Regions from separate parts of the Rhodoferax mekongensis genome, predicted to be linked through region 2. Evidence: riboswitches for the same ligand, from Rfam matches in the RefSeq annotation. Region 2 holds a riboswitch; the other holds the start of a gene.
The links. Region 2 has a riboswitch for glycine ahead of gcvT (glycine cleavage system aminomethyltransferase GcvT). Riboswitches for the same ligand answer to the same signal wherever they lie in the genome.

Region 1 (15,874 bases), 160 kb from region 2:
ATCGTCGCGCAACGGTTGCGAGATTGGGGTTACGAAGTCACTCTGGGCTTGGGTGGTACGGGCGTGGTGGGACAGCTGCGCAAGGGGAACGGTACACGTCGACTCGGGCTTCGGGCAGATATGGATGCACTGCCCATCCAGGAAGCCACGGGATTGCCCCATGCCAGTTGCCATGAAGGTCTGATGCACGCCTGTGGCCATGATGGTCATACGGCAATGTTGCTGGCAGCGGCGGAGTACCTGGCCTCCAAAGGCAATTTCCAAGGAACGTTGAACCTGATTTTTCAACCCGCCGAGGAAAGCTTGGGTGGGGCTCGCAAGATGATGGAAGACGGCTTGTTTGAGCGTTTCCCCTGCGATGCCGTATTTGCCATGCACAACATGCCTGGATTTCCGCGAGGACAGCTATTGCTTCGGGACGGGGCGACCATGGCTTCGAGCGAGAACATCCTCGTGCATATCGAAGGCAAGGGAAGCCACGGGGCTATGCCGCATTTGGGTGCTGATCCAGTAGTCGCAGGGGCATCTATCGTCATGGCCTTGCAAACTATCGTCTCCCGCAATGTGCCCCCCCTTCAGACGGCAGTCGTAACGGTTGGCGCATTTCAATCTGGTGTCGCAAACAATGTCATTCCCCAAACGGCTACGCTCAAACTAAGCGTTCGTGCCCTGGATCGCGGTGTACGACTGCTGCTACGAGAACGCATCGTTGACTTGGTGGAGGCTCAGGCCAAAAGTTTTGGTGTGACGGCTCGCGTCGAGTTCTTGCCAGGCTATCCGGTACTCGTGAACACTGCTTCAGAAACTGCTTTGGCACGTGAAGTTGCTATTGATCTCGTGGGGCCTGAAAACGTTGTTCAGCAAACCGAGCCATTAACAGGCAGTGAAGATTTCGCGTACATGCTGGAGAAAGTTCCAGGCAGCTATTTGTTCATTGGCAATGGAGACGCCTCTACCGGTGGACATGGTGCTTGCATGGTGCACAACCCCAATTACGATTTCGAAGACCGAAACATTCCTATCGGCGCAGCCTATTGGGTGCATTTGGCGGAACGTTTCCTAGCGTAGGTTTCTAATATCTTTGAACCGGAAGAGACAGGGCGCTTCGCGAGAAGTACCCTGCGCCGAAGGAGCAACCGCCCCGGAAACTCTCAGGCAAAAGGACCGGTTTGAAGCGTTGAACTCTGAAGAGCTGCTGGCTTTGTCATCCGGCACACCGAAGGAGCAAACGACTCTGCCAAACGGCCGGGCGTGAATCTCTCAGGTATCCAACAGAGGGGGTGTTCGTCGTGCATGGTGCACGTACGTCCAGTCTGCCCTAGGGCAACCCTGACATTCTGGAGTTCAATGATGAAAACGATAGCAGTTATCGGCGGTGGCATCACCGGTGTCACGACCGCCTATGCCTTGGTAAAACGGGGCTTCTCCGTCACGCTTTTTGAGAAGAATCGGTACTCCGCGATGGAGACGTCCTTCGCGAACGGTGGACAACTCTCGGCGTCGAACGCCGAAGTCTGGACCCACTGGTCCACGATTTTGAAGGGCTTGAAATGGATGCTCCGAAGTGATGCGCCGCTCCTGGTCAATCCGGCGCCGAGCTGGCACAAGATGTCGTGGTTTGCCGAATTCATTAGCAATATCCCCCACTACAAAACAAACACGATTGAGACAACCAAGTTAGCAATCGCTGCCAGGGAGCATCTTTTCGCTTGGGCTCAAGAAGAGGGAGTGGATTTCGACTTGAAGCAAGAGGGAATCCTTCATATCTATCGCGATAAGAAAGGTTTCGAACACGCCGGAAAAGTTTCTGAATTACTTGCTCGCGGTGGCCTCTCTCGGCGTGCAGTTACCCCCAGTGAAATGCGGGCCATCGAGCCCACTTTGGCAGGTAGTTACTACGGGGGCTATTTCACTGAAAGTGACTCAACTGGCGACATCCACAAATTCACCCAAGGTCTCGCTGCAGCTTGTGTCCGTCTGGGTGTCAAGACTCTTTATGGTCAAGAGGTGAAACAGCTGATCAGTGACGGGAATATGGCCACGGTCATCACTGAAGAAGCGGAGGGAACTTGCTCCCACTATTTCGATGCATTGGTGGTGTGTAGTGGAGTGGGAAGTCGTCAATTTGCTTCTCAGCTGGGTGACCGCGTCAATATCTACCCTGTCAAGGGTTACTCCATTACGGTCAATCTCTTGGATGCTGAAAGTCGTGCCGCGGCACCAGTAGTCAGTCTTTTGGACGACGAGACCAAACTGGTCACAAGTCGCCTTGGTGAAGAACGCTTCCGAGTCGCCGGTACCGCTGAGTTCAACGGTTACAACAAAGATATTCGTGCAGACAGAATCCGTCCCCTCGTAGAGTGGGTCAACCAATGCTTCCCCGGGGTAAACACCCGGCAGGTCGTTCCGTGGGCAGGTCTCCGACCCATGATGCCGAACATGATGCCGCGCGTCGGCGCTGGTTCGAAGCCCAACGTTTTTTACAACACAGGGCACGGCCACTTGGGGTGGACCTTGTCTGCAATCACCGCTGACTTGGTAGGCACAGCGGTGCAGAGCTCTATTCGGCAAGCTGTTCGCTATGGGATTGCTGGTTCAAAGGCCTCTGTTCCAGCCTAAACTCCAGTAGGCTTGCGTTGACCGACAGACAGCTTCGCTGACTGTCGGTCAACTGCGTTACACACGCTCCAATACGACAGCAATCCCCTGCCCCACACCAATACACATGGTGCAGAGTGCATAGCGACCACCAGAGGCGTGAAGCTGATTCACTGCGGTAGTGGCGAGCCGTGCACCACTCGCACCGAGAGGGTGACCCAGAGCAATGGCGCCACCCCAAGCATTCACTCGGGGATCATCATCTTGCAACCCTAGCATCCTCAGAACTGCGAGACCTTGGGCTGCAAAGGCCTCGTTAAGCTCAATGACATCCATTTGCGCAAGGGTAAGTCCAGTCAGTGCAAGCACTTTGTGTGCTGCGGGTGCAGGGCCAATGCCCATGATGCGTGGAGCTACGCCCGCCGTCGCCATACCCACAACACGAGCTCGCGGAGTCAGGCCATTGCGTTTGGCGCCATCTTCACTTGCCAGAAGCAAAGCGCAAGCTCCATCATTCACACCGCTCGCGTTTCCGGCAGTGACCGTCCCACTCGGATGGACAACGGGCTTTAACCGGGCGAGTGCTTCCAAGGTGGTTTCTCGCGGATGCTCGTCCGTATCCACCACAACGGAGTCCCCCTTCTTTTGGGCGACTGTGACCGGTGTGATTTCAGGTGTCAGATAGCCCGCGCGCTGTGCAGCGATCGCCTTACTCTGACTCGAGAAGGCCATGGCATCTTGATCTGCGCGACTGATGTTGTAGTCGGTAGCTACGTTCTCTGCCGTCTCTGGCATTGCATCCACCCCGTAATGCGCTTTCATCAATTTGTTGACGAAGCGCCACCCAATGGTGGTGTCGTAGATCGCGTTGGCCCTGCTGAATGCAGCTTCTGCTTTCGGCATTACAAATGGCGCCCGACTCATGCTTTCCACACCTCCTGCAATCATGAGCTGTGCCTCACCGGACTTAATGGCCCGGGCAGCTGTGCCAAGTGCATCAAGGCCAGAACCGCACAGTCGGTTCACCGTTGAACCAGGTACTTCCATGGGCAAACCGGCGAGCAAACTGGACATGCGAGCCACATTGCGGTTGTCTTCACCGGCTTGATTGGCACAACCATAAATCACATCAGTGATGGAATGCCAGTCCACGTTGGGATTTCTAGCCATCAGCGCGCTCAAGGGAATGGCGCCCAGGTCATCAGCGCGAACGCTACTGAGTGCGCCGCCGTAGCGACCGAAGGGAGTGCGAATTGCATCGCAAATGAATGCATGTTGCATAGTTGTTTTCCTCTGGATCAGATGTTCAAACGCCGACAGGCATTCCTAAGAGTTGTTCGAGTTCTGCATGGGATAGACCATCCACCTTATCCACCAACTTGAGGCCTTGGGGAGTGCAGTCCAGGGTCGCGAGATCCGCGTAGATTCGCTTGACACAGGCAATGCCCGTGAGTGGATAGGTACAGGTCGGTACAACTTTGCTCTGTCCAGATTTCGTCAGCAAATCCATCATGACCCAGGTTTGTTTGGCGCCAATTGCAAGGTCCATGGCACCTCCCACCGCAGGAATTGCACCCTCTTCGCCGGTGCTCCAGTTTGCAAGGTCTCCCGTTGAGGACACCTGAAATGCACCAAGTACACAGATGTCCAAATGACCTCCACGCATCATGGCAAAGCTGTCTGCATGGTGGAAATAGGCACCGCCCTTGAGCAAAGTTACGGGTTGCTTTCCCGCATTGATCAGGTCGTAATCCTCATCTCCCGATTGGGGCGCAGGTCCCATTCCCAAAATTCCATTCTCGCTATGGAGAATGACTTCCATGTTCTGTGGAATATGGTTTGCAACCAGGGTGGGCATCCCAATTCCTAGATTAACCGTAGCCCCATCAAAAATGTCCTGTGCCACACGTGCGGCCAGCTCGTCTTTGCTGCGTTTTTTGTAATTCATGGTCATGCTGCCTTTTTGAAGCCGCCGGCCTGAGTTGCCACACGGTCTATTTTTACGATGCTCTGTACAAAGATTCCAGGCGTAATGATGGACTCGGGGTCTAGGCTGCCCAACTCCACGATTTCGTGGACGGTTGCAATGGTTTTACGGGCGGCCATGGCCATTACGGGTCCGAAATTACGCGCTGCTTTTCGGTAGGTCAGGTTGCCCCAACGGTCACCAGCCTCCGCCTTGATCAATGCGATATCCGCATGAATTGGCATTTCCAAGACAAAGTGCTTGCCGTCGATTTCCCGGGTTTCGCGTGCTGTTCCATCAGAGTTTTTCGCCAGATCTGTACCGTACCCAGTTGGAGAAAAGAAAGCGCCTATTCCTGCACCAGCAGCGCGAATTCGCTCAGCCAAGTTACCCTGGGGCACCAACTCCAGCTCTAGTTTTTTGCTCCGGTACAGGGCATCAAACACGTGGCTGTCCGCCTGACGGGGAAAGCTGCAGATGATTTTGCGAACCCTGCCAGCGCTGAGCAAAGCAGCCAGACCGGTATCGCCATTGCCGGCATTGTTGTTGACCAATGTCAGGTTCTTTGCGCCCTGCTCTATCAGACCATCAATCAACTCTATGGGAATACCGGCTGTGCCGAAGCCGCCAATCATCACTGTTGAGCCGTCTTTCACATCGACCAATGCGTCCGCAACTGACAACGCAATCTTGTTAATCATGGAAATACCTTTGCAAGGATATGGAAGCGAAATTAAATTGTTCGCATATTGAACTCTTGTTCGTTATTAGAATTCTAGAAGGGTTTTTACAATGTGGCAACACCTACTCGCAAATCGCTAATGACCAAATCACCCACTGATGAAGCCTCTCTCCCGCAAGAACCCGGGGACAACTACGTGCAATCTTTTGCCCGTGGGCTTGAGGTGATCCGTTCATTCAGCGCTGAATCTCAGAGGCAGACCCTTACAGAAGTTGCCGAGCGAACAGGCCTGACGCGCGCCGGTGCCAGGCGCATCTTGTTGACCTTGCATACATTGGGTTATGTGAGACACGATGGACGCTTGTTTCAGCTTTCACCGCGGATCCTTGATCTCGGCTTTGCCTATCTCTCTTCGCTGCCTTTTTGGAACCTCGCTGAACCTGTCATGGAAAAGCTGGTGGCAGATGTGAAAGAGTCCTGCTCCGCCGCGGTTCTCGATGGCACGGACATCGTGTATGTACTCCGAGTGCCAACACAGAAAATCATGAGCATCAACTTAGGTGTTGGATCGAGGCTTCCTGCTTATTGCACATCCATGGGTCGGATGCTGCTTGCCGGACTACCAGAAGATGAGTTACGGACGAGATTGATCCAGTCAAAACCTATGGCGCGCACCCCGAAAACCAAGGTGAGTGTTGAGGATCTGATGGACTGCATTGCGCAGATTCGGCAGCAGGGCTGGTCGCAAGTCGACCAAGAGCTGGAAGAAGGCTTGATTTCAATGGCCGCTCCCATCCGCGATCGCAACGGGACCATATTGGCCGCCTTGAACATCAGCGGGCAAGCCAACCGAACTAGTGCCTCCGTAATGCAGGAGAGGATGCTCGAACCGCTCTTGGCGGCAGCGTCCAGTATTTCGAAAATGCTAGGCCGACAGCACTTCTAATTGTCCCGGACATCAATGCGAGACAAGGCAACAAATCATCCGTGGGGTCTGCACTTTAATCAGTCTGTTTCTTTTTTGAGCTCGATCTCGGTCGAGATTTCTCATCAACACGAGCAGCCAAAGCCTCTTTGCTGAGTGATGAGGGGAAGGCATTAGTCTCCATGTCAAGCCATGGAGGATTCTGGGCATACATTTCAACAATCAGCTCTTTGATCGCGGTGATATACCAAGAATCGTCGTTCAATCGATGACTCAAGATGATGGGGGAAGTAGCCCGTTCATCCTCAATGACTCTGTAGACCAAATCTGTCCTTGCTCGAGCCGCAGCGGGGATGATGCAGACTCCCATTTCTGATGCGACCAAGCCAAGTGCTGCTTGCAACTCTCGAACCTCGTGTACTTCACTGAGTTGAATATCCTGGTCATGGATGAGACTCAACACATGGTCCGCATAGCTGGGACGCGGCTCTTTCGGAAACACGATGAGACGTTGACCCGCCAACTCCTTGAGCAAGATCCGCTCGTTGGTGCTTGCCAGCGGTGAACTTGGAGGTAATGCAACTACCAGTCGCTCCTCTCGCAACACCACTCTGGAGACAGAGGCGTCTCGGGTCCGGATACGTCCGAAGCCAATATCAATTCGTCCGGATTTCAGTTCGGATATTTGATGGACTGAACTAAGGTCTACAAGGTTCACGTCAGTGTCGGGATATCGCTTGCGAAACATACGGATCAACATGGGAAGCCCGCCGTACAGTGTCGAAGCAACGTACGCAATAGAGACGGATTGCCGCTGATTCCGCCCTACTTGTCGGGCCCCGGTTTTCATTTGCTCAACCCTGTGCAGCACCTGTAACGACTGCTCATAGAACGCCCGCCCCGCCTCGGTCAATCGCAAAGGCCGACTGTCGCGCTGTATCAAGACCACACCAAGCTCTTCCTCCAATAGCTGTATCTGGCGGCTAAGGGGCGGCTGAGCAATGTGCATTTGCTCAGCTGCACGAGTGAAGTTTTTAGTCGTAGCTACAGCCACGAAATAGCGCAATTGACGTAAGTCCATTAGGGTAAACCATACCAATCAAGGATGGGTGCTCTGTAAGTCATTGATATTTAACACAAAACATCATAACTATATGAAATAGGTATGGAGCAAGACTAATTCGGTGTTGGATTGAAAACGCCTGGCGCATTTCAATACCACCCATGCAACACACACCTCTACCTCTTTCACACGCACCCTTGGGAATGACAGGCGGAACCATCGCGATTGAATCGGTGGAGACCCTGTTGGTTGACCTGCCAACCATTCGCCCCCACAAATTGTCGATGGCCACCATGAATGGCCAAACCCTCATGCTTGTCCGCGTTCGATGCAGCGATGGAACTACAGGCATTGGAGAGGGAACAACAATCGGCGGACTGGCCTACGGCGGTGAATCCCCCGAGGGTATGAAGTTGGCAATAGATACCTACTTCGCTCCACAGATGGTGGGCAAGGATGCCAACCGTGTGTCGGCATTGATGGCACAACTCAACAGCTCTATCCGTGAAAACCGCTTTGCCAAATGTGCCGTTGAAACCGCGCTGTTTGACGCTTTGGGCCACCGGGTCGGATTGCCAGTTTCAGAACTTTTGGGTGGACGACAGCACGACCGTTTACCGGTTGCATGGACCTTGGCATCAGGTGATACCGAGCGCGACATCAATGAAGCCCAACAAATGTTGGAACTGCGAAGGCATTGCATATTCAAGCTGAAGATCGGTCGCAAGTCAGTCCGTGAGGACGTCGCGCATGTTGCAGCCATTAAGAGGGCTTTGGGTGACTCAGCCTCAGTCCGGGTGGATGTGAACATGGCGTGGACTGAGCTGCAAGCGCATTACGGATTAGCAGGGCTGGTGGATGCCGGCTGCGAATTGGTAGAGCAACCGGTCGCCCACATCGAAGCGATGGCGCGACTCACAGGTAAGTACCCCATCGCCATCATGGCGGACGAATCACTAGTTGGACCCGCCTCAGCTTTCAGCATTGCAAAGCTCGCAGGCGCAGATGTTTTCGCAATCAAAACTGAGCAATCCGGCGGACTTCAAGCGGCACAGCAAGTTGCAGGTATCGCAGAGGCCGCAAACATCGCTCTTTATGGCGGAACGATGTTGGAAGGCGCTGTCGGTTCGATTGCCTCAGCCCATGTCTTTTCGACATTCCGCGAACTGCGCTGGGGCACTGAATTGTTCGGCCCCCTGCTCCTCACAGAAGAAATTCTGACCAAGCCCCTGGAGTACCGGGACTTCCACCTTGAGGTTCCATCCAGCCCAGGTCTAGGTATCAGCTTGGACGAAGAGCGATTGGAGTTCTTCCGTCGTGACAAGGTCCGAAAGCTCAACACCCCAAAGGTGTCCACCCACTGATTTTTCCAAGGGGTAACAGGTAAATCCAAGGCCCCAATTTTCCCAAGTAGTAACCCATCCATACAAGGAGACAACCATGACCGTAGCAATCTTTAATACATCTGAAGTTCAAGACTTCCTGAAACTGGCAAGTGGAATGACGCAAAAAGGCGGCAATCCTCGAACCAAGACGATCGTTCACCGGATCCTTTCGGACTTGTTCAAGGCGATCGAAGATCTGGACATCACTTCGGATGAATACTGGGCAGGCATCGCATATTTGAACCAACTTGGCGCGCGCAGCGAGGCTGGCTTGTTGTCCCCCGGATTGGGCTTGGACCGTTATTTCGATATGCGCATGGATGCAGAAGATGCTGCTATTGGCATCGTGAACGGAACACCTCGGACTATTGAAGGACCACTGTACGTGGCAGGCGCACCAGTAGCCCAAGGATTTGCCCGGCTGGACGATGGCAGTGATACGGCTGGCAAAACGCTGATCATGCATGGCACTGTGTTCGATGCGAGCGGCAAGCCGGCCGCTGGGGCAACAGTGGAGGTGTGGCACGCAAACACCAAAGGCTTCTACTCCCATTTTGATCCTACAGGCGAGCAAAAACCCTTCAATATGCGCCGCACGATCGTGACGGACGCTCAGGGTCGTTACAAGTTTCAAAGCATTGTTCCAGTCGGCTATGGCTGCCCACCGGATGGTCCGACCCAAGCTTTGCTCAACCAAATCGGTCGCCATGGCAATCGTCCCGCTCACATTCATTTCTTTGTCTCTGCAGATGGCCATCGCAAGCTGACTACCCAAATCAATATCGATGGCGATCCATTGGTGAATGATGACTTTGCTTATGCAACCCGGGAAGGACTGGTTCCCCCATTGGTGGAACGCAAAGATGCCGCAAGCATCAAGGCAAATGGCCTGAGCGCACCTTTCGCAGAGATCGAGTTCGACATCACTCTCAGCGCTTTGGTTGACGGCGTGGACAACCAGCTTGTCGACCGCCCTCGCATGGCAGCCTGATATTTGACCAGGGCCAGACCGGCATCACTTAAACCGGCCCCGCCCTGTTTTTCCGATTGAAAGAAACCGCGACGTTTGTCGCGGCGGATGACCTCACCCCTAAGGATGCACTCCCATGACCACAACCGTATCCGTCGATAAATATGCCGACGTTGAAAAGCTGTTGAACACGGCCTTGCAGGACGACAAGGAAAACGGCGTTTTCCGCTGCCGACGCGACATCTTCACTGATCCAGATCTCTTTGAACTGGAGATGAAGCACATCTTTGAAGGCAACTGGGTGTACTTGGCGCACGAAAGCCAGATACCTGAGATCAACGACTACTTCACCACTTACATCGGCCGCCAACCTATCGTCATCACGCGCGGCAAAGATGGAAATCTGAATGCAGTTATCAATGCTTGTGCTCATAGGGGTGCCATGTTGTGCCGGCGCAAACACGGCAACAAAGGTAGTTTCACTTGCCCGTTCCATGGATGGACATTTGCCAACACGGGGAAGCTACTGAAGGTCAAAGATGAAAAGACCACGGAGTACCCCATTCAGTTCAATACCGGGGGCTCACACGACCTGAAGAAGGTCGCTCGTTTTGAAAGCTACAAAGGCTTTTTGTTTGGGAGCTTGAACGCTGACGTCCAACCACTGCAGGACTTCCTGGGTGAAACAAAGGTTGTGATCGATCAAATCGTCGAGCAGGCTCCTCACGGCTTGGAAGTGCTTCGCGGTAACTCTACTTACACCTACGACGGCAACTGGAAACTCCAGATGGAGAACGGAAGCGATGGTTATCACGTCAGCTCCGTGCACTGGAACTACGCTGCCACGATGGGACGCCGCAAAGACGGAGGCACCAAAGCCGTGGATGCCAACGGTTGGAGCAAAAGCGTTGGCGGGGTCTATGGGTTTGAGAACGGCCACATTTTGTTGTGGACCAAAACCATGAATCCAGAAGTGCGTCCGATCTTTGGTCACAAAGAAGAATTGAAAGAACGTCTCGGTGAAGCCAAGGCGGATCTGATTGTGAATCAGACCCGAAACCTGTGCCTCTATCCCAACGTCTACTTGATGGATCAGTTCTCCACGCAGATCCGCGTGACACGCCCCATCAGTGTTGATCAGACAGAAATCACCATTTATTGCTTTGCCCCCAAAGGTGAAAGTGCTGACGACCGAGCAACACGTATCCGCCAATACGAAGACTTCTTCAATGTTTCGGGAATGGGTACCGCCGACGACCTGGAGGAATTCCGCTCGTGCCAGACAGGCTACGCCGGGAAAGCTGCACCCTGGAATGACTTAAGCCGAGGTGCCCCCTTGTGGGTGCATGGACCTGACGATAACGCCCGAACCATGGGGATGAAGCCCCTTATCAGCGGTGGTCGCAGCGAGGACGAAGGGCTGTTTGTCTGTCAACACGACTATTGGGCGCAAACCATGCGCAAGGCATTGGAAGAAGAACGTGAAGGAGCAAAGGCATGAACCAGCACTACAACGCCGTATGTGCATTTCTGTACCGGGAAGCTCGCTTTCTTGACGATCGTGAATGGGAATCCTGGCTGGCACTTTACGCACCCGACGCCGAATACTGGATGCCTGCATGGGATGACGACGATCAACTCACGAACGATCCACATGGCCAGATCTCATTGATCTATTACCCAAACCGGAACGGCTTGGAGGATCGTGTGTTCCGCATCAAGACGGAACGCTCGAGTGCCTCCATGCCCGAACCGCGCACGAACCACATGATCACCAACGTGGAGGTTTTGGCCGATAACGGTGACTCACTTGAGGTTCGTTACAACCTGCATACGCTCAGTCACCGGTACAAGGCTACGGATCACTTCTTCGGTTCGATTTTCGTGACGCTCAAGCTGGTCGAGGGCGGTGATTTTCAGATCATTCGCAAGAAGATCATTTTGAAAAATGACTACATCCGTCAAGTCATTGACGTGTATCACATCTAAGAAGAAAGGCCCACGATGACCACCTATCGCATCGCCTTGAATTTCGAAGATGGCGTGACTCGCTTCGTGGATTGCAGCGCCCAGGAAAAGGTACTCGACTGTGCATTCCGGCATCGCATCAATCTGCCCATGGACTGTTCAGATGGCGTATGCGGAACCTGCAAATGCCGTGCGGAGAGCGGCACCTATGACCTCGGTGATGAATACATTGAGGAGGCGCTGACCCAAGATGAGGCAGAGAAAGGTCTGGTCCTCACCTGTCAAATGGTTCCTCGCTCTGACTGCGTCATATCTGTGCCGGTTCCATCCACTGCGTGCAAAACTGGTACCGGGAGCTTCCCAGCGACGCTTGCTGACATATCCCGACTAGGAGAAGCCGCTTACGAATTGGCACTAGACGTGCCAAGTGAATCGACTGGCTTTCTTCCTGGTCAATACGTCAATATTGACGTACCTGGAAGCGGACAGCACCGTTCGTATTCGTTCAGTTCTTCCCCGGGTAACTCACGAATGACCTTCTTGATCAAGCAGGTCAACGGAGGCTTGATGAGTTCTTGGCTGTCCAGTGCCACTGAAAAGGAGGCCCTGACACTAACTGGACCCATGGGCAGTTTCTATCTTAGAAGCGTGACACGCCCACTACTTTTCTTGGCAGGTGGCACTGGGCTCGCTCCATTTCTGTCGATGCTGTCAGTCCTTCAGGAACAACCGGCAAATCACAAGATCCATTTGATATACGGCGTCACGCGTGACCAAGACCTTGTCTTAGTTGAACGCTTGGCTGAGTTTGCTCAATCGATGCCTCATTTCACCTTCACCACGTGTGTCGCAGACAGCCAAACCCGTCATGAGCGACAGGGCTTTGTTACCCAGTACATGCGGCCCGAGTACCTGCACGACGGTGCAGTGGACGTCTATCTATGTGGCCCGCCCCCCATGGTGGAGGCAGTTCAGAAGCACTTCAAGACCATCGCATTGGAGCCTTCGAATTTCTATTACGAGAAGTTCACCCCTAACGCCACAACAGCCCCTTTGGAGAAAGCAGCATGAATACAGAATTTGAAGGCAAAGTGATGTTGATCACAGGCGCCGCACAAGGCATAGGTGAGCGCGTTGCCGAACTTGCCGCAGCTCGTGGTGCACGGCTAGCTCTAGTAGACAGATCACCCATCATACAAAGTCTGCGTGAACGGCTCTCGGCATTTGCAGAGGTCATTGCCATAGAAGCCGATCTGGAGCAATTCGAAGGTGCAGAACAAGCCGCGGAACGCACCCATAAAGCGTTTGGGAGGATTGACATCCTTGTGAACAACGTGGGCGGGACGATTTGGACGAAACCATTTGAGCACTATGAGCCCAAAGAAGTTGAGGCTGAAATACGTCGCTCTCTGTTTCCCACACTGTGGTGTTGTCGAGCGGTTCTGCCGTACATGCTGAAGAAGAAAAAAGGCGCAATTGTCAATGTGTCTTCTATCGCCACACGAAGCGTCAATCGCGTTCCCTATGGGGCAGCGAAAGGCGGGGTCAATGCATTGACAGCCTGCTTGGCTTTCGAAAACGGCGAACGGGGAATCCGCATCAATGCGGTTGCACCTGGCGGTACTGAAGCACCACCCCGCCGGATACCTCGCAACACATCCCGTCTCGGTCGGAAAGACAAGGCGTGGTACCAAGAGATCGTTGATCAAACTGTTTCAAGCACTTTGATGAAGCGCTATGGAACGCTTGATGAGCAGGCTGAAGCCATCCTGTTTCTCGCATCGGACCGTTCGTCTTACATCACGGGGACGGTACTTCCCGTCGGTGGTGGCGACCAAGGCTGATCGACAAAAAACCCAAACCAAGACAACGCAATAGCCGACACCAGTCGGAACATTCAGGAGACAAGCATCATGTTCACTTTCAACACCTATCGTTTCACCCTCATCGCTGCAGCCGCCGCACTGGCTATTCCAGCTTCATACGCTCAGGCACCTGCAAAGCTAAAGGTGGGTTTCATGTTGCCAGCAACCGGAACCTTTGCGGCTCTGGGTACTGCCATTGAAAATGGCTTCCGGCTCTACCTCAATGAGCAAGGCGGAAAGCTCGGTGGTCGCGAAGTCGAGTTTTTCAAAGTAGACGACGAGTCTGATCCGTCCAAAGCCATCGACAACGTCAACAAACTCATCAAGCGTGACAACGTCGATGTACTCATTGGAAGCGTTCACTCTGGCGTGGCAATGGCCATGGCACGTGTGGCGAAAAGCTCTGGAACCTTGATGATTAATCCTAACGGTGGAGCGGACGCCATCACCGGTTCGATGTGTGCCGTCAACATCTTCCGCAGCAGCTTCAGCAACTGGCAGCCCGGTTTTGCCATCGGACAGGCCATGGCTGCCAAGGGTCACAAAACTGCAGCAACCATCACTTGGAAATATGCTGCCGGCGATGAAATGGCCAAAGGCTTTAAAGAGGGCTTTGAAAAAGCAGGCGGAAAGGTCACGAAAGAGTTAAACCTTCCCTTTCCGAACGTTGAGTTTCAAGCACTGCTGACTGAAATCGCGTCGGCAAAACCAGATGCAGTGTTTTCATTCTTCGCGGGGGGAGGTGCCGTGAAGTTTGTTAAAGATTACGACAGTGCTGGACTGAAAAAAGGCATCCCACTCTTTGGCACAGGGTTCCTGACAGATGGCACTCTAGACGCACAAGGCAGCTCTGCCCAAGGGGTGCTCACGTCATTGCACTATGCGGACGGGCTGAACACACCACGCGACAACGCCTTCCGCCTGGCTTACGCAAAAACATTCAAGATGCAGCCAGATGTTTACGCCGTGCAGGGTTACGACGCTGCCCAAATGCTGGGGGTTGGGTTAGCAGCTGTTAAAGGTGACGCAAAGAACACAGAAGGATTTGCAGCAGCGCTTGTCAAAGCCACCATCGACAGCCCCCGCGGTAAGTTCACGATTTCCAAAGCGCACAACCCGATCCAAAACATGTATTTGCGCGAAGTGTCCGGCAAAGAAAACAAAGTCGTGGGTATTGCAAGCAAATCTTTGGAAGACCCCGCTACCGGCTGCAATCTGTAATTTCAAGATTTGCATCCCTAACTGCTCTTCCCCAATGGGGAAGGGCTTACGGCGGAAATCACGATGGACATAACCACCTTTTTAATTCAATGCCTGAACGCGGTGCAGTACGGCTTATTGCTGTTTCTGGTTGCCTCTGGCTTGACCCTCATATTCGGCATCATGGGCGTGATCAATCTCGCGCATGGCAGCTTCTACATGATTGGCGCCTACATGGCGTTTGCCCTTACGCCTATTGTGAGCTCTGTTTTCGGGGGAGGCTTCTTTGCGGTCCTACTCGTGGGCGTCGTCCTCTCAGTGTTGCTTGGCTATGTGCTGGAGTGGGCCTTTTACAGCTACCTCTACAACCGGGAGCACCTCCAGCAAGTGCTGATGACTTACGGTTTGATTCTGGTCTTCGAGGAATTGCGCAGTCTGTTGGTGGGTGATGATGTCCACGGTGTTCAGGTACCCGACATCTTGGCCGGAACTCTGCAACTGGGGGACATGATGACTTACCCGGTGTACCGGCTGTTTGTCTCCGCCGTCTGTTTGGCACTCGCTGTGGGGATGTACCTTGTCTTCACCCGAACCCGACTGGGCATGATGATTCGAGCAGGTGCCAGCAACCGCGAGATGGTTCAGTCTCTTGGCATCGACATCCAGTTTCTCTACCGAGTGGTGTTTGCGGCGGGTGTTGCGATCGCCGCGTTGGCAGGAATGGTCGCCGCTCCAGTGTCATCTGTGTATCCCGGGATGGGTAGCCAGGTTTTGATCATCTGTTTTGTTGTGGTCGTGATTGGTGGCATTGGCTCCATCAAGGGCGCTTTTGTCGCCGCACTGATGATCGGTGTGGTCGATACCTTCGGCAAGGTTTTCCTGCCTCAAGCTTCCGGTGTGTTGGTGTACCTGCTAATGGCGGGCATCCTCCTCTGGAAGCCTGATGGTCTATTCAAAGCGGGCTGATGCCATGAATCAAATAGAGAAATCCAAATGGGCCTTTATGGCTGCGTTCTTTGCCATCCTGACCGCCATCCCCCACTTCAGCGGCAACTTTGGCATTGATCTGGTCAACAAGATCATGATTTACGCCATCTTCGCTCTCAGTCTCGAATTGTTGGTGGGAGGTACTGGACTGGTCTGCTTTGGGCAAGCCGCATTTTTCGGTATAGGGGCGTACATCGCTGTACTTCTTTCGCCGGAATCGGCGTCTGCATCACTGCTCTGGCTCTTGCCTGCTGCGGTTTTTGCC
Region 2 (15,874 bases):
TTATGCAACGGGCCGGCTTGGCTTTGGCAAAGCTTTCGCTAGCAGTAGCGCCACATGCACACGTTTTTTGGATCGCCTGCGGGCGCGGTAATAACGGCGGCGATGGATTAGAGGCTGCCATCCATCTACATCAGTGGGGCAAGGAAATCCATGTCAGCATGCCAGCCGCAGACAAGCCCTTGCCCACTGACGCTGGACTGGCCTTCGCAAGGGCACGACAAGCAGGGGTGGCCATACATGACCACGCTCCAGATCACTGGGATATATGCATTGATGCGTTGCTGGGTATCGGACTGACTCATGCGCCAACCGGGACATACGCTGATTGGATAGGTCTCATCAATTCACGATCATGCGACGTGATATCCGCCGACATTCCCAGCGGACTGATGGCTGACACCGGTGATGCGCCTGGCGCCTGCGTGAATGCCACACACACCTTGTCAATGTTGCGTTTGAAGCCTGGATTGCTGACCCTTCACGGACGGGATGTCTGCGGTAACCTGTGGCTGAACACTTTGGGATTGGAATCAACTGCTGAACCAACAGCGTGGCTCAACCCCATGCCTGCGGCGTACCACCGCCCCCATCTCTCCCACAAAGGCAGTTTTGGGGATGTTGCCGTCGCGGGTGGCACGCGAGGCATGCAAGGCGCCGCTGTCTTGGCGGCCAGGGCCGCGCTGCAGTCTGGTGCTGGCAGGGTGTATCTGGCTTTGCTGCCTTCGGCAAATGGAGAGGCTTCGGTCAAGGTGCCTGCAGACCTGATGCAACGCCATACAGACGCACTGCAGCCGCAACAGCTGACTCTGGTCGCCGGTTGTGGCGGTGGCGAGGAAATTGCACATCCCCTCCCACGTTGGCTCCTGGAATCAAAACACTTGGTTTTGGACGCCGACGCGCTCAACGCGATTGCGGCTTCCGCCGACCTCCAAACACTGCTTCAGGGTCGCGATGTGGACACAACAGTGATCACCCCTCACCCCTTGGAGGCAGCACGTTTGCTGGGCTGCAGCGTCGGCGAAGTGCAAGCAGACCGCTTACGTACCGCGCAACTTCTAGCGAAGCAGTTCAAGTGCACCGTGATTCTCAAAGGTTCGGGGAGCATCATCGCAGCGCCAGATCGCTTACCGCACATCAACCCCTCCGGAAACGGCAAACTGGCCATCGCCGGCACGGGTGACGTGCTTGCTGGCATGACAGGCGCCGCACTGGCGCGCCACGCAAGTGCGTGGAAAGCGGCATGCGCAGCCTGCTACCACCACGGTGCGCTAGCGGACCAGTGGGTAAAGCGCACATCGCTCACTGCCAGCGGACTGCTGGAATCCATATAAAAATAGCTGCTAGCGCTCATGCAATATGCGCTAGCAGCTACCATTTTAATAGCAAATAGTCATCAGGCTATCTGCGCTTCTTGGTAGTCTTCTTCGTTGATGGACTCACCTTTTCCACACCTCGACTGCTGCGCGAAGACTTCGCGGCACTTCGCTGTTGGCGAACCTTGCCTTTGAAGGCGACGCCCGCACCGGCGTCCGAATCTGAACGCCCCGCGAAGTCAGCGCGACCCGGCTTGATGTCGCGGCCGACGCCCTTTTCAGGAGGCAGTCTGGGAATGGATCCCGCCCCTTCTTGCACCAAACGGAAATCGATCTTCCGCCCATCGAGGTCCACTCGGCTCACTTGGATGCGGACCCGTGTACCGATCGCGTAGCGGATACCTGTGCGCTCACCTCTCAGCTCCTGGCGGGCTTCGTCGAACCGGAAGTACTCGCCTCCCAGCTCAGTGATATGAACAAGGCCCTCCACGTACATGGCGTCCAAGGTCACGAACAGTCCGAAGCTTGTCGCTGAGGACACGACACCCGAATACTCTTCGCCCAAGTGCTCGCGCATGTACTTGCATTTGAGCCATGCCTCCACATCGCGGCTGGCTTCGTCAGCGCGGCGCTCGTTCGCACTGCAGTGCAAACCGGCCGCCTGCCAGGCAGTGCCTTCCGCATTGAGTTTTTTGGGTTTGGTTTCCGGATTGGCCACCCGCGACGCCAGATTCTTCTCCAGGCGTCGGGCGAGCTTGGCGTGTGCCTCACCCGGCGTCGGCAACGTTGGCAACTGGTATTTGCTCTTGGCGAGGATCGCTTTGATCACACGGTGTACCAGCAAATCCGGATAGCGCCGGATCGGGCTGGTGAAGTGGGTGTAGGCATCAAACGCCAAACCAAAGTGGCCGCTGTTGATAGGCGTATAAATCGCCTGCGACATGGAGCGCAAGAGCATCGAGTGGATCTGCTGCGCATCCGGCCGGTCTTTGGTGGCTTCGGCGATCGCTTGAAACTCGCCAGGGGCAGGCTTATCGCTGATTGACATGCCGATGCCGCTCGCCTTCAGGTAATTGCGAAGCGTCTCCTGCTTTTCAGGCGTAGGACCTTCGTGCACGCGGAAGAGGCCTTGGTGTTTGTTCTGGGCAATGAAGTCTGCACTGCAGACGTTCGCAGCCAACATGGCCTCTTCAATCAACCGGTGCGCCGTGTTGCGGGTACGGGGAACGATTTTCTCAATGCGCCCGTTTTCATCACAAACAATCTGCGTCTCGGTGGTCTCAAAATCCACAGCGCCCCGTTTGTGGCGGGACTTGAGCAATGCCTGGTAGACACCATGCAAGTTCAACAGATCTTGCACTCGCTCCTTGCGTTTGCTTGCTTCAGGACCACGCGTGTTGCCGAGAATGGCGGCCACCTCTGTGTAGGTGAACCTTGCGTGGCTCCACATCACGGCGGGATAGAACTGGTAAGCATCCACCTCGCCGTCTTCGGTGACAAACATATCGCACACCATGCAAAGTCGCTCGACTTCAGGGTTCAGCGAGCACAAGCCATTGGACAATTTCTCCGGCAGCATCGGAATGACGCGGCGTGGAAAGTACACGCTGGTCGCGCGGTCATAGGCATCCACATCAATGGCATTACCTGTCTCCACATAGTGACTGACGTCCGCAATTGCCACCAACAAACGCCAACCTTTGAGAGCCGTCTTGCCACGCCCTTTGCTGGCGGGCTCGCAATACACCGCATCATCAAAGTCGCGGGCATCTTCACCGTCGATGGTGACCAAAGGAATATCAGTCAGGTCAATCCTGTGCAACTTGTCTTGGGGTCGGACCTTGTCCGGCAGAGTCCGCGCGAGCGCTACGCATGCATCAGAAAATTCATGCGGTACGCTGTACTTGCGCACCGCGATTTCAATTTCCATGCCGGGGTCGTCCACCTCGCCAAGCACTTCCTTGATGCGCCCCACCGGCTGACCAAACAGGGCGGGAGGTTCGATAAGTTCCACCACCACCACTTGCCCCGGCTTGGCCACGCTGGTGGCGCCTTTCGGGATCAATACGTCTTGCCCATAACGCTTGTCTTCAGGCGCTACCAGCCAGACACCGCTTTCCTGCAACAGCCTGCCGATGATGGGTTGTTTGGAACGCTCTGTGATTTCCACCACCCGTCCTTCGGGGCGACCTTTGCGGTCACTTCGCACGATGCGGACCTTGACGCGGTCTTTGTGCAGCACCGCCCGCATTTCATTGGGGGGAAGGTAAATGTCGGGAGCACCGTCATCGCGGGACACGAAGCCGTGTCCATCACGATGCCCCTGAACAATTCCTTCAACTTCTTCCAGCAAACTGCTGTTTTGGCCTAAATGTTTGATATACTTCTCTCTTTCCTGAGATGCCCAGATGGCGGAATTGGTAGACGCACTAGTTTCAGGTACTAGCGAGTAACATCGTGGAGGTTCGAGTCCTCTTCTGGGCACCAACAATGGTAATGTAGTTAATGAAAAGCCGCTGTGAAAACAGCGGCTTTTTTTTGCTTGTGTGATTCGTGCCACTGACCATTTGATGCATGTGTCAGTGGCAAAAAATCAGATGGGAAGTGCGACCAGATCGTGACCTTGCGCGCTCACGATGCGGGCCCTGGTGAATTCGCCCACCTTGAGTGTCTTGCTGATTTTTTCGGGTGGCAACAGACGCACCACGCCATCAATTTCAGGGGCATCCGCATAGCTGCGACCGACACCGCCCTTGCGACCCAAAGCCGGCGCGGAATCCACCAGAACTTGCATCACAGAGCCGACACGGCGCTGTAACCGGGCCGCAGATACTTCTTCTGCAACCTGCATGAATCTGGCGCGGCGCTCCTCCCGTACTTCCACGGGCAACATGCCCGGCAAATCGTTGGCAGTTGCACCATTCACTGCGCTGTAGGCAAAGCAGCCCGCGCGGTCAATCTGGGCTTCACGCACAAAGTCGAGCAAGTGCTCAAATTCTTCTTCTGTCTCGCCGGGAAAGCCCGCAATGAACGTGCTGCGCACCACCAACTCCGGGCACGCTTCACGCCACTGCTGCAAACGCTCGAGGTTCTTTTCACCGCTGGCCGGCCGCTTCATGCGACGCAACACATCAGGGTGACTGTGTTGCAAGGGAACGTCCAAGTAAGGCAATACACGGCCTGTTGCCATCAAGGGGACAATCTCATCCACGCTGGGATAGGGGTATACATAGTGCAAACGAACCCAAGCACCATAAGGCTCGGCAATATCACCCAAGGCTTGGACCAGCTCAAGCATGCGGGTCTTGACAGGCTTTCCGTCCCAGAAACCCGTGCGGTACTTCACATCCACACCGTAAGCCGATGTGTCTTGACTGATGACTAACAGCTCTTTCACACCGCCTTCAAACAATGCCCGAGCTTCGCTCAGTACATCTCCAATGGGACGGGACACCAAGTCGCCGCGCATGCTGGGGATGATGCAGAAGGTGCAGCGATGATTGCACCCTTCGCTGATCTTCAAATATGCGTAGTGCCGTGGCGTGAGCTTGACACCTGCCACACCAAAAGACTGCGGCACCAAATCCAGAAATGGGTCGTGCGGCTTGGGCAGATTCAAGTGCACCGCATCCATCACCTCTTGGGTTGCATGCGGGCCGGTGACGGCAAGCACTTTGGGGTGCATCTGGCGAACCATGTTTTCCCCGCCATCGGTGGTCTTTGCACCCAGGCAACCCGTCACGATCACGCGCCCGTTTTCGGCCAACGCCTCACCGATGGTGTCCAGGCTTTCTTTGACCGCATCGTCAATAAATCCGCAGGTGTTGACGATGACCAAATCCGCGCCCTGGAAGGTTTTGGATGTTTGGTAGCCCTCGGCGCTCAGCTGGGTCAGGATGAGTTCGGAGTCGGTCAAAGCCTTGGGGCAACCCAGGCTCACAAAACCGACTTTGGGGGCAGCTTGCGCTGTCTGGGTGGGGGTCAAAATATCAGTCATATAGCGAAGTTCCGGAGCCCGCCTGCCAGACACCGGCCCTAGCGTTTAGCGCTTGAGGCCGAATGTGCCGAGGAATTGCTCGGTTTGTTTTTGCATTTGTTCCTGCATCTGCTGGAACATATTGTTGCCCATGACGCCCTGCACCATGGGGGCTTGCATCTCCATGAGCGCCTGCATGTTCTTTTCCAAATACCCACCCATAAAACCTTGCATGGCATGCCCATAGAAACGAATGATGCTGGATAGCACTGGGGTCGTGAACATGGGCGAACCATTGGCCTCTTCCTCCAGGATGATTTGCAGCAGAATACTTCGCGTCAGATCATCACCTGTCTTGGCATCCACGACCATGAAAGCCTCGCTATCCATGACCAACTGCTTGATCTCAGCCAGTGTGATGTACGTGGAGGTATCAGTGTCGTAAAGACGACGATTCGGGTACTTTTTGATTACCCGTTGGGATGATTTGGGATCTTTGGTGGAGTTTTTTTGCATTGCGATCACTCAGCACGTAATGTGAGAGCCAAGTTAGTGTTGCACTGCAGCACATTCTAGAGAGGGACCGGCTGATGCTGACCTAGGATTACCCTAGTGAAAAGAAGCATTCGGAAAAATTTGGTAGGCGCAATTGGACTCGAACCAACGACCCCCACCATGTCAAGGTGGTGCTCTAACCAGCTGAGCTATGCGCCTACATTTATCCGAGAGGCCGAAGTATAGCAGCATAAAAATCGCCTTCCAGACAAACCACTTCAGAAAGTTCCAAAAAACCAGCAATCCCGCTAGGCCATAATTGACGTTTACGTAAACGTCAAACACTTTCAGTTCTACAAGGAGTACCTCATGGATATCGCAGGAAAAGTCTTCATCGTGACCGGTGGCGCGTCCGGCTTGGGCGAAGGCACCGCACGCATGCTCACCTCCAAAGGTGGCAAGGTTGTCATCGCGGACATGCAAGTCGAGAAAGGTGAGGCGATCGCCAACGAATTGGGCGGCGCCTTCGTGAAGTGCGATGTCAGCAATGAAGCCGATGGTCAGGCCGTGGTTGCCAAGGCCCTGTCACTGGGCAAGCTCATGGGCTTGGTGAATTGCGCCGGCATTGCACCGGCCGAAAAGACGGTGGGGAAAAACGGCGCACATGCCCTCGCCTCATTCAGCAAAACCATCACCGTGAACCTGATCGGCAGCTTCAACATGATCCGCCTGGCTGCAGACGCCATGAGCAAAAACGACCCCGAATCCACAGGTGAGCGCGGCGTCATGATCTCCACAGCATCAGTTGCAGCCTACGATGGGCAAATCGGCCAAGCCGCCTACAGTGCGTCCAAAGGTGGTGTGGTGGGCATGACCCTTCCCATTGCACGCGACCTGGCACGTAACGGCATCCGCAACATGACCATCGCCCCCGGCATCTTTGGTACTCCCATGCTGTTCAGCATGCCTCAGGAAGTGCAGGATTCATTGGCTGCTGGCGTTCCATTCCCTTCACGCCTGGGCACTCCGCAGGACTACGCCAAACTTGCGATCCACATTTTTGAGAACGATATGCTCAATGGCGAAGTGATTCGATTGGACGGAGCCATTCGCCTGGCACCGAAGTAAGTCGGGTTCCTGTGTAGAAGAAGACTTCTCGCTCCGGGCGTGCAACCCTTATCGGTGCGCCCGGATCGAAGACACCATCCCCAAGATGAAAATCGCACTGGCCAGCCATTGCAAGGCGGAGGGCCAGTCTCCGTGCACCAGAAACGCATAGACGAGTGCGAACAAAGTTTCAGAGACGATAAGTTGCCCGCACAAACTGGCACTCAATCGCCGGCTGGCAAAATTCCACAGCACGGCCGCGATCCATGCTGAACCGATGCCCGTTGCTATACAAACCATAGCTGCCCGCGCAACATCTGCGTGCGCCAGCAGGTCTTCAGCAGGTGTTCCCAAGGCCACCCACAGCAACCACGCCGCCAAGCCAGCGTTGATGCCCATCCAACTTGTCCAGTCCCTCAAGTTCACATTGGTGTGCTGTTTGAGCCAAGCCGAATTGATGATCGCGAAGGCCACCCACAAGACCATGGCCGACAAGCCATAAAGCACCCCGCGCCAGAATATCCAACCGTGCATTTGAATGTCGCTGCCACTGCTTTCAGCCGCCATCATTGTGGTGACACCTGCCAGTGTGAGTAGCAAGCCCGGAATCAGGCTGCGCCAGCGCAACCCCACAGGCTTACCGAGCAACATCACCCACACGGGAATGGTCCCGATGATCATGGTGGGCACTTCCACACCAGCATCCCGGATGGCGTAGACCAGCAGCAGGTAATAACCGGAGAAGCCCAATACGCTCAGTAGCAGTGCAGTCCCCGCTTGCTTCAGGCTAGGCAGACGTGAACTTCCATTCAACCGGCCAAAGCCGATCATGCACAGCGATGTGAGACCGAAAACTACAAAGCGTCCGGCTGTGAGATCTACCGGTGACAAACCCGGTGCCATCGCAGGCGCCACAAACACCAAGCCCCACAGGGCACCGGCCGCCAGACCGGCAATCACCCCGGCTAGCAAACAGCCACCATGACTGGCAAACGACTCTTTATCCTCCGGCGGAACTCAAATTCCAAATCCATCATCCGCCGCAATCACCGCTCCATTGATAAAGTGGCTCTGGTCAGAGCACAGAGTCACCAACATGGCGTCCAAGTCGGTCGGGTGGCCGATGCGCTTGCGCGGCAGCATTTGCACCAGTTTCTGACCGCCCTCAGTCTGCCAATGGTGGTGGTTGATCTCGGTGTCGATGTAGCCCGGGCACAGCGCGTTGACGTTGATCCCGAACTTGCCCCACTCCAACGCCTGGGCCTTGGTCATCTGGATCACCGCCGCTTTGCTCATGCAATACACCCCTATCTGGGGCAACACCCGCAGTCCCGCCATGGACGCGATATTGATGATGCGTCCGCCGGTGTAGCTGCCGGGTGCAGCACCTTTTGCGCGGGCCAGCATCCGCTTGCCGACTTCCTGGGCCACAAAAAAGGCACCTTTCACATTGGTGTCAAACATGAAGTCGTAGTCTTCCGGACTCACGTCCTGGAGGCGCTGCGTAGTGCTTACCCCGGAGTTGTTGATAAGGATGTCAATCGAGCCCACCTCCGTCTCGGCATGGGCTACCGCCGACTTGATCGAATCGTGGTCGGTCACATCCAATTCGATGACATGGGCATCACCGCCCTGCCCTTCAATTTCGGCGCGCAAGTCCTTGAGCTTGTCGATGCGGCGGCTGGCCAACACGACGGCGGCGCCAGCTGCCGACAAGGTGCGGGCAAACTGCGCCCCCAGCCCGCCGGAAGCACCTGTGATGAAAGCAATGCGCCCGGAAAGATCGATGCTGTATGCCATTTAGAGTGCCTCCACAAATTAAAAAAGAACGGTCGTTCTTTTTTTGAAAATCAGCGAATAAAATCTGCTGCCGGTCGCGTGCGCTCCAGCGCGCGAACGCTGACAAGAAGACCACCCATTATTAAGCGAGACTCCCCATGACAAACCAGGAAATACTGGCTCAATTCGGCCCCCGTGAATCCATGGAATACGACGTGGTCGTCGTTGGTGGAGGCCCCGGCGGTCTGGCAACAGCGATACGCCTCAAACAGCTGGCGGCCGAGAAAGGCACCGATGTTTCGGTGGTCGTACTCGAAAAAGGCTCTGAGCCCGGCGCACACATTTTGTCCGGCGCGATCATGGACCCCAAAGCGCTGACCGAACTGATTCCCGACTGGAAGGCCTTGGGCGCCCCCCTGAACCAACCGGTGACTGACGACGCCTATATTTTCCTGAGCGAAAAGTCCGGCTTTCGCGTGCCCAACATGGTGTTGCCGCCCTTCGCGCACAACGATGGCAACTACATCATCAGCCTGGGCGCTGTCACCAAATGGCTCGCAGAGCAAGCGGAGAGTCTTGGCGTGGAAATTTTCCCCGGCTTCACTGCGGCTGAAGTGCTTTACAACGACGATGGCTCCGTCAAGGGTGTGGCCACCGGCAACATGGGGGTGGGCAAAGACGGCGAGCCGATGGAAAGCTTCCAGCTTGGTATGGAGCTGCTGGGCAAATACACCGTGTTTGCTGAAGGCGCCCGCGGCCACTTGGGCAAACAGCTCATCGCCAAATACAAGCTTGACGAGGGTCGCGACCCGCAAAGCTTCGGCATCGGCATCAAGGAGTTGTGGGAAATCGACCCCAGCCGCCACAAGCCCGGCTTTGTGATGCACACCGCCGGCTGGCCCATGGAGTCCGACACCTACGGTGGCGCTTTCCTGTACCACCTCGAGGGCAACAAGGTCGCTCTGGGCTTTGTCACAGGCTTGGGCTACAGCAACCCCTATCTCAGCCCGTTTGAAGAGTTCCAGCGCTGGAAGACCCACCCGAATGTGCGTTACTACTTCGAGAACGACAAAGGTGAGATCACCGGCAAGCGCCTGTCGTACGGCGCTCGCGCCATCAACGCCAGCGGCATCAATGCCCTGCCCAAAACGGTATTCCCCGGTGGCTGCCTGGTCGGCTGCAATGCAGGCTATCTGAACGTTGGTCGTATCAAGGGCAGCCACGCCGCCATCAAGACCGGCATGCTGGCCGCAGAAGCGGCTTATGACGCCGTGGTGGGCGGACGCCAGCACGACGAGCTGATCGCTTACCCCGAAGCGTTTGATAAGAGCTGGCTGCACACCGAACTGAACAAAGACCGCAACTTTAAAAACTGGTTCAAGTACGGCCTGACCACCGCGACGCTAATGAACGGTTTTGAACAATTCGTGCTGCGCGGACACATCCCCTGGACCCTGCGCCGCGACAAGCCCGACCACGCTTACCTCAAGCCTGCGGCCGAGTGCAAGCCCATCGTCTACCCCAAACCGGACGGCAAGCTCACCTTCGACCGCTTGAGCAGCGTGTTCATCAGCAACACCAACCACGAGGAGCAGCAACCCGCGCACTTGACGCTCAAGGACGCCTCGGTGCCTGTGAACATCAACTTGGCCAAGTACGCGGGCCCCGAAGCCCGCTACTGCCCGGCCGGTGTGTATGAGTTCGTCAAGAACGAAGACAACACCGACCGCTTGCAGATCAACGCCCAGAACTGTGTGCACTGCAAGACCTGCGACATCAAGGACCCGACCCAGAACATCGTCTGGGTTACGCCTGAAGGCGGTGGCGGCCCTAACTACGCGGGCATGTAAAACACGCTTGAAAGCACGAACGGGACCTCAGGGTCCCGTTTTTTTGGACATCGAGGCAGCCCATGAACACACCAGAAGCCCTGACCCTCACGACCCGCGACAGCTACACCCTGCAGGCCTTGCGTTACCCAGCAACAGGCCCTCTGCGCGGGCATCTGGTGGTCGCAGGTGCCACTGGCGTTCCGCAGCTGTTTTACAAGAACTTCGCACTTTTCGCCGCACAGCAGGGCTACACCACCCTGACGGTGGATTACCGCGGCATTGGCCTCTCCAAACCCGCCGAACTGCGCGGCTTTCAGATGGACTATCTGGATTGGGCCTTCCACGATGTTGCGGCTGCGGTAGACGCCATGGCGGATGACACCGTTCCTCTGTTCATGGTGGGGCACTCGTTCGGTGGCCATGCATTCGGCCTGCTCCCCAACCACGACAAGGTCGCGCGGTTTTATACCTTTGCCACCGGGGCGGGCTGGCACGGCTGGATGCCACGTACCGAGCAATTCAAGGTGCTGCTGATGTGGCACGTCATCGGCCCGCTGCTCACCCGCTGGAAGGGCTATCTGGCCTGGAGCAAGCTCCAGATGGGCGAGGACTTGCCACTAGGCGTTTACCGGGACTGGAAGCGTTGGTGCAAGTTTCCGCGCTACTTCTTTGATGACCCCGGCATGCAGCATGTGGCCGGTTTGTTCGGGCGGGTGCGCACCCCCATCATCGCCGCCAATGCGACCGATGACCTTTGGGCGCCACCCGCGTCACGCGATGCCTTTATGGCCGCCTACAGCAACACTACCGTGAGCAAGGTAGACATCCACCCCGGTCAACAGGGCATAGGGCCCATCGGCCACATGGGCTACTTCCGCAGACAGGCACAGCCTTTGTGGAACGACGTGCTCCGCTGGTTCGGCGAGCATCAGACTGCCCGCTGAATTCAGAGGGCGGCGCGGGCGTCCAGCTCGGCGATGCACGCCTCCATTTGCGCCCTGCATTTCTCCATCAAGGCAGGCATGTCGTCTAGCGTCACGCCCGTGGTGGGAATGGGTGCCAGTGTCTTGACGATGATGTTGCCGCTGTTCCAGCGGTTCAGGCGCATGGTCTTTTTGTAGTTGCTGCAGCACAGGGGCACGATGGGCACGCCCGCGTTAATGGCCATCTGGAAGGCGCCCTTTTTGAACGGCAGCATGCCCCGGCCGAGGTTGCGGGTGCCTTCGGCAAACACCCAGATCGACGTGTCGTGCTCCTGCATCACCACCGTAGTGTGCAACATGGCCGCCTTGGCTTTGACTGCGTTATCCCGGTCGATCAGGATGTTGCCGGCCAGCCAGTAAATCTGGCCGAAAAAGGGAATCCACTTCAGGCTCTTTTTGCCCAGCGATACCGTGCGCCGTGGCACCGCGCAACCCAGCACAAACAAGTCCCAGTTGGACTGGTGGTTGGCCACGATCACAAAGGGGTTGGGCTGGGTTTTCAAGCCCTCCGTCTCCAGGCACATCTTCAGACCCAGAATCTTCAGCGCGGGGACTGAAAACATCCACCCCGAGAGCCGGGAATTGTCGGGATTGAAGGGCCTAGCAAAACAAATCAGGAGGTTGACCACAGAGGCCAGCAGGAACTGGATGCTGATCAGCACCAGCCTTAAAAGGTAAAGCATGCAAAGAAGGTAAAAATGGGCAAATGTCCGCCGAATGGTAACAAGTGGCCCGCCAGCGCTTTGGCTGGTTTAGAATCCATCCCGTTCAGGAGAGAGCCCATTACGGGCCGCCGAAGGCGCAGGACGGCTGATTGCAGCGGTCTGAACGCTCAGGCAAAAGGACTGACAACTGCCACCCGGCCATTGCGCCGGCGGCAACACCCCACTGGAGAGAGTTTGCACCGCACAGCGGCCTGCAAACCACCGAAGGAGCAACCCGCAGTCTGCGCACGCCACACCGTGCACGCAGGCCCGGCGAATCTCTCAGGTAAAGCGGACAGCGGGGGCAGCACCGGATGGGCGCGAGTCAGCGTGCATCCGGGTTTGATTTGCCCCTCCGGTGCATTGCGCCGGGACTAATTGGATCGCCGCCATGTCCGCTAATGACACCACCTTGTTGACCACACCGCTCAACGCCCTGCACATCGAGCTGGGCGCGCGCATGGTGCCGTTCGCCGGCTATTCCATGCCGGTTCAGTACCCCACCGGCCTGATGGCCGAACACCACCACACGCGCAAAGCGGCCGGCCTGTTTGATGTGTCCCACATGGGTCAGTTGCGCCTGAGGGGCCCGGACGCCTGCGCGGCGTTTGAGAGCCTGATGCCGGTAGACGTGATCGATCTGCCCGTGGGCAAGCAGCGTTACGGCCTGCTGCTCACCGAAGAGGGCACCATCATTGATGACCTGATGTTCTTCAAAAAGGCGCAAGACGAACTCTTCGTCATCGTGAACGGTGCCTGCAAGGCGGGGGATATAGCCCACATTCAAGCCCAGATCGGCAAGCGCTGCCAGGTCAACCCCCTGCCCGACTACGCGCTGCTGGCCCTCCAAGGTCCCCAGGCGGTGACGGCGCTGGCCCGCTTGGCCCCCGGCGTGGAAAAGCTGGTGTTCATGACGGGCGGAGACTTCACGGTCGATACCGGCACCCAAAAGATCAACGTGTTCCTCACCCGCAGCGGCTACACCGGGGAAGACGGTTTTGAGATCTCGGTCCACAACGACCATGCTGAGGCCCTGGCCCGCGCCCTGCTGGCGCAACCCGAAGTGCAACCTATCGGCTTGGGCGCCCGCAACTCCCTGCGCCTGGAAGCCGGCTTGTGCCTGTACGGCAACGACATTGACACCCGCACCACACCGGTCGAAGCCAGCCTGAACTGGGCCATCCAGAAGGTGCGCCGCACCGGTGGCGCACGCGAAGGCGGATTCCCATGCGCTACAAAAATCCTAGCTGCTCTCGCAGATTCCACGGGCGCCAGCGGCACAAAAGGCACTAAAAAGCGGGTCGGCCTGATTGCGCAGGAGCGCATTCCGGTGCGCGAGCACACCGAGCTGCAAGACGGCGCGGGCAACCGTATCGGCGAAGTCACCAGCGGTCTGCTCGGCCCCACCGTTAACCAGTGCGTGGCCATGGGCTATATCGACGCTTCGCTGGCGGCTTTGGGCACCCCGGTGGTGGCCATAGTCCGCGGCAAGCCGGTGCCCATGGTGGTCAGCGCCATGCCCTTTGTGCCCACCAACTACTACCGCGGCTGATCCAAGGCTGCTAGAGACTGAAAACTGCACATTCAGCCGCTACAGTGGCGTCTGGCAGGTTCCAGTTCCGGTGGTTCAACCCTTTACCGCAAACCCTTTTTTCAAGTTTCAGGAGAACGTTATGTCTATCAAGTACACAGCCGATCACGAATGGCTCCAGGTCGAAGGCGATATCGCCACCGTCGGTATCACCCACCACGCGCAGGACGCGCTGGGCGACGTGGTGTTTGTGGATCTGCCCGCCGTGGGCGCCAGCATTGACGCCAAGGCCGTGGCCGGCGTGGTCGAGTCCGTGAAGGCGGCTGCCGACGTCTACATGCCCGTCACCGGCGAGATCCTTGAGGTCAACGAAACCCTGCGCGATGACCCTTCGCTGGCCAACACCGACCCGCTGGGTGCCGGCTGGTTCTTCAAGGTCAAGCTGTCCAACCCGGCCGAACTCGACGGCCTGATGGACGAAACCAGCTACACCGCGTTTTCCGCCAACGCTTAAACGCCGCATCGCAGGCCCCGCCTGCGAAGTCTCCGGGAGCCGGCCCTGAACCAGCAGGCTACCCGTTTGTGTGAACCGACCACCACCGAACGCCACCGCCATGTCCACTTCTGCCACCACATCCACGCCCACCTTGGCCCAGCTGGAAAACGCCAGCGAATTCCAGGCCCGCCACATTGGCATCTTTGCGGATGACGAAGCCGTCATGCTGCAAGCCATCGGCGAAAAGTCGCGCAGCGACCTGATTGCCAGCATCGTGCCTGCCAGCATTGCGCGCAAGAGCGCCATGGCGATTCCGGCGGCCATCACCGAGGCAGCTGCGCTTGCAGAACTCAAGGCGGTTGCAGGCAAAAACAAGGTACTCAAGAGCTTCATTGGCCAGGGCTACTACGGCACCCACACCCCCGGCGTGATCCTGCGCAACATCCTGGAGAACCCCGCCTGGTACACCGCTTACACGCCCTACCAGGCCGAGATCAGCCAGGGCCGCATGGAAGCGCTGGTCAACTTCCAGACCATGGTGTGCGACCTGACCGGCATGCCCATTGCCAATGCGTCGATGCTGGACGAGGCCACAGCCGCTGCCGAAGCCATGACGCTGGCCAAACGCTCGGTCAAGAGCAAGAGCAATGTGTTTTACGTGGACGACCAGGTGCTGCCGCAGACACTCGAAGTCATCCAGACACGGGCAATGCCCTTGGGCATTGAAGTGCGCACCTGCTCAGGACCAGAAGCGCTGGAAAACGAGAGCTTTGCGGTCCTGCTGCAGTACCCCGGCGTGGATGGCGTGATCCGCGACGACCGCGCCTGGATTGAAAAGTACAAGAGCAAAGGTGGCGTGGTCATCATGGCTGCGGACCTTCTCGCCCTGACACTCTTGGTATCCCCAGGCGAAATGGGCGCCGACATCGTGGTCGGTACCACCCAGCGCTTCGGCATGCCCCTGTGCAATGGTGGCCCGCATGCCGCTTACATGGCCTGCCGCGATGAGTACAAGCGCTCCTTGCCCGGCCGTTTGGTGGGTGTGAGTGTGGATGTGCATGGCAACCCGGCCTACCGCCTGGCCTTGCAAACCCGCGAGCAGCACATCCGCCGCGAAAAAGCCACCTCCAACATCTGCACTGCGCAGGTGCTGCCCGCCGTCGTGGCCAGCATGTACGCGGTCTACCATGGCCCCGAAGGCCTGATCCGCATTGCCACCCGCGTTGCCACCTTGACCAGCATCCTGGCACAGGGCCTGGCCAAGCTGGGCTTTACCGCCATGCACCACGAAACGGCGTTCGACACCTTGTGCATGAAGACCGATGGCGCTACCGATTCGATAGCTGCCCGCGCACTATCCATGGGCGCCAACGTGCGAAAAGCCTGGAAAGACTACATCTGCGTGTCGCTGGACGAAACCAGCACACGCGAGGATGTGGCGCTGATCTGGTCTTTCTTTGCAGAGCCCGGACAGGCGACGCCGAAGGTCGAGGACTTTGAAGCCACTGCAGCGCCGCGCATTCCCGCGGAACTGCGTCGCACCAGCAAGTTTTTGACCCACCCGGTGTTCAACACCCACCACTCCGAGACCGGCATGCTGCGCTACATCCGCATGCTGAGTGACAAAGATTTGGCGCTGGACCGCAGCATGATCCCGC

Region 1: another riboswitch for glycine. It lies ahead of RAN89_RS10595 (D-amino acid dehydrogenase); the one in region 2 lies ahead of gcvT (glycine cleavage system aminomethyltransferase GcvT).

The regions. Positions count from the first base shown of each region.
Region 1 is NZ_CP132507.1:2,175,671-2,191,544, reverse strand. It holds gene RAN89_RS10600 (M20 aminoacylase family protein) at 1-1,068, shown strand, start outside; glycine riboswitch at 1,078-1,177, shown strand; glycine riboswitch at 1,178-1,285, shown strand; gene RAN89_RS10595 (D-amino acid dehydrogenase) at 1,351-2,619, shown strand; gene pcaF (3-oxoadipyl-CoA thiolase) at 2,677-3,879, opposite strand; gene RAN89_RS10585 (3-oxoacid CoA-transferase subunit B) at 3,905-4,546, opposite strand; gene RAN89_RS10580 (3-oxoacid CoA-transferase subunit A) at 4,549-5,265, opposite strand; gene RAN89_RS10575 (IclR family transcriptional regulator) at 5,386-6,192, shown strand; gene RAN89_RS10570 (LysR family transcriptional regulator) at 6,248-7,252, opposite strand; gene RAN89_RS10565 (muconate/chloromuconate family cycloisomerase) at 7,438-8,598, shown strand; gene catA (catechol 1,2-dioxygenase) at 8,675-9,610, shown strand; gene RAN89_RS10555 (Rieske 2Fe-2S domain-containing protein) at 9,726-11,090, shown strand; gene benB (benzoate 1,2-dioxygenase small subunit) at 11,087-11,578, shown strand; gene benC (benzoate 1,2-dioxygenase electron transfer component BenC) at 11,594-12,628, shown strand; gene benD (benzoate diol dehydrogenase BenD) at 12,625-13,401, shown strand; gene RAN89_RS10535 (ABC transporter substrate-binding protein) at 13,471-14,643, shown strand; gene RAN89_RS10530 (branched-chain amino acid ABC transporter permease) at 14,707-15,588, shown strand; gene RAN89_RS10525 (branched-chain amino acid ABC transporter permease) at 15,593-15,874, shown strand, end outside.
Region 2 is NZ_CP132507.1:2,010,888-2,026,761, reverse strand. It holds gene RAN89_RS09805 (NAD(P)H-hydrate dehydratase) at 1-1,331, shown strand, start outside; gene rnr (ribonuclease R) at 1,399-3,666, opposite strand; tRNA gene RAN89_RS09795 (tRNA-Leu) at 3,716-3,800, shown strand; gene rimO (30S ribosomal protein S12 methylthiotransferase RimO) at 3,907-5,310, opposite strand; gene phaR (polyhydroxyalkanoate synthesis repressor PhaR) at 5,356-5,805, opposite strand; tRNA gene RAN89_RS09780 (tRNA-Val) at 5,927-6,003, opposite strand; gene RAN89_RS09775 (3-hydroxyacyl-CoA dehydrogenase) at 6,154-6,912, shown strand; gene RAN89_RS09770 (DMT family transporter) at 6,961-7,851, opposite strand; gene RAN89_RS09765 (SDR family oxidoreductase) at 7,909-8,691, opposite strand; gene RAN89_RS09760 (electron transfer flavoprotein-ubiquinone oxidoreductase) at 8,829-10,520, shown strand; gene RAN89_RS09755 (alpha/beta hydrolase family protein) at 10,583-11,446, shown strand; gene RAN89_RS09750 (1-acylglycerol-3-phosphate O-acyltransferase) at 11,449-12,168, opposite strand; glycine riboswitch at 12,247-12,343, shown strand; glycine riboswitch at 12,364-12,498, shown strand; gene gcvT (glycine cleavage system aminomethyltransferase GcvT) at 12,581-13,741, shown strand; gene gcvH (glycine cleavage system protein GcvH) at 13,863-14,234, shown strand; gene gcvP (aminomethyl-transferring glycine dehydrogenase) at 14,335-15,874, shown strand, end outside.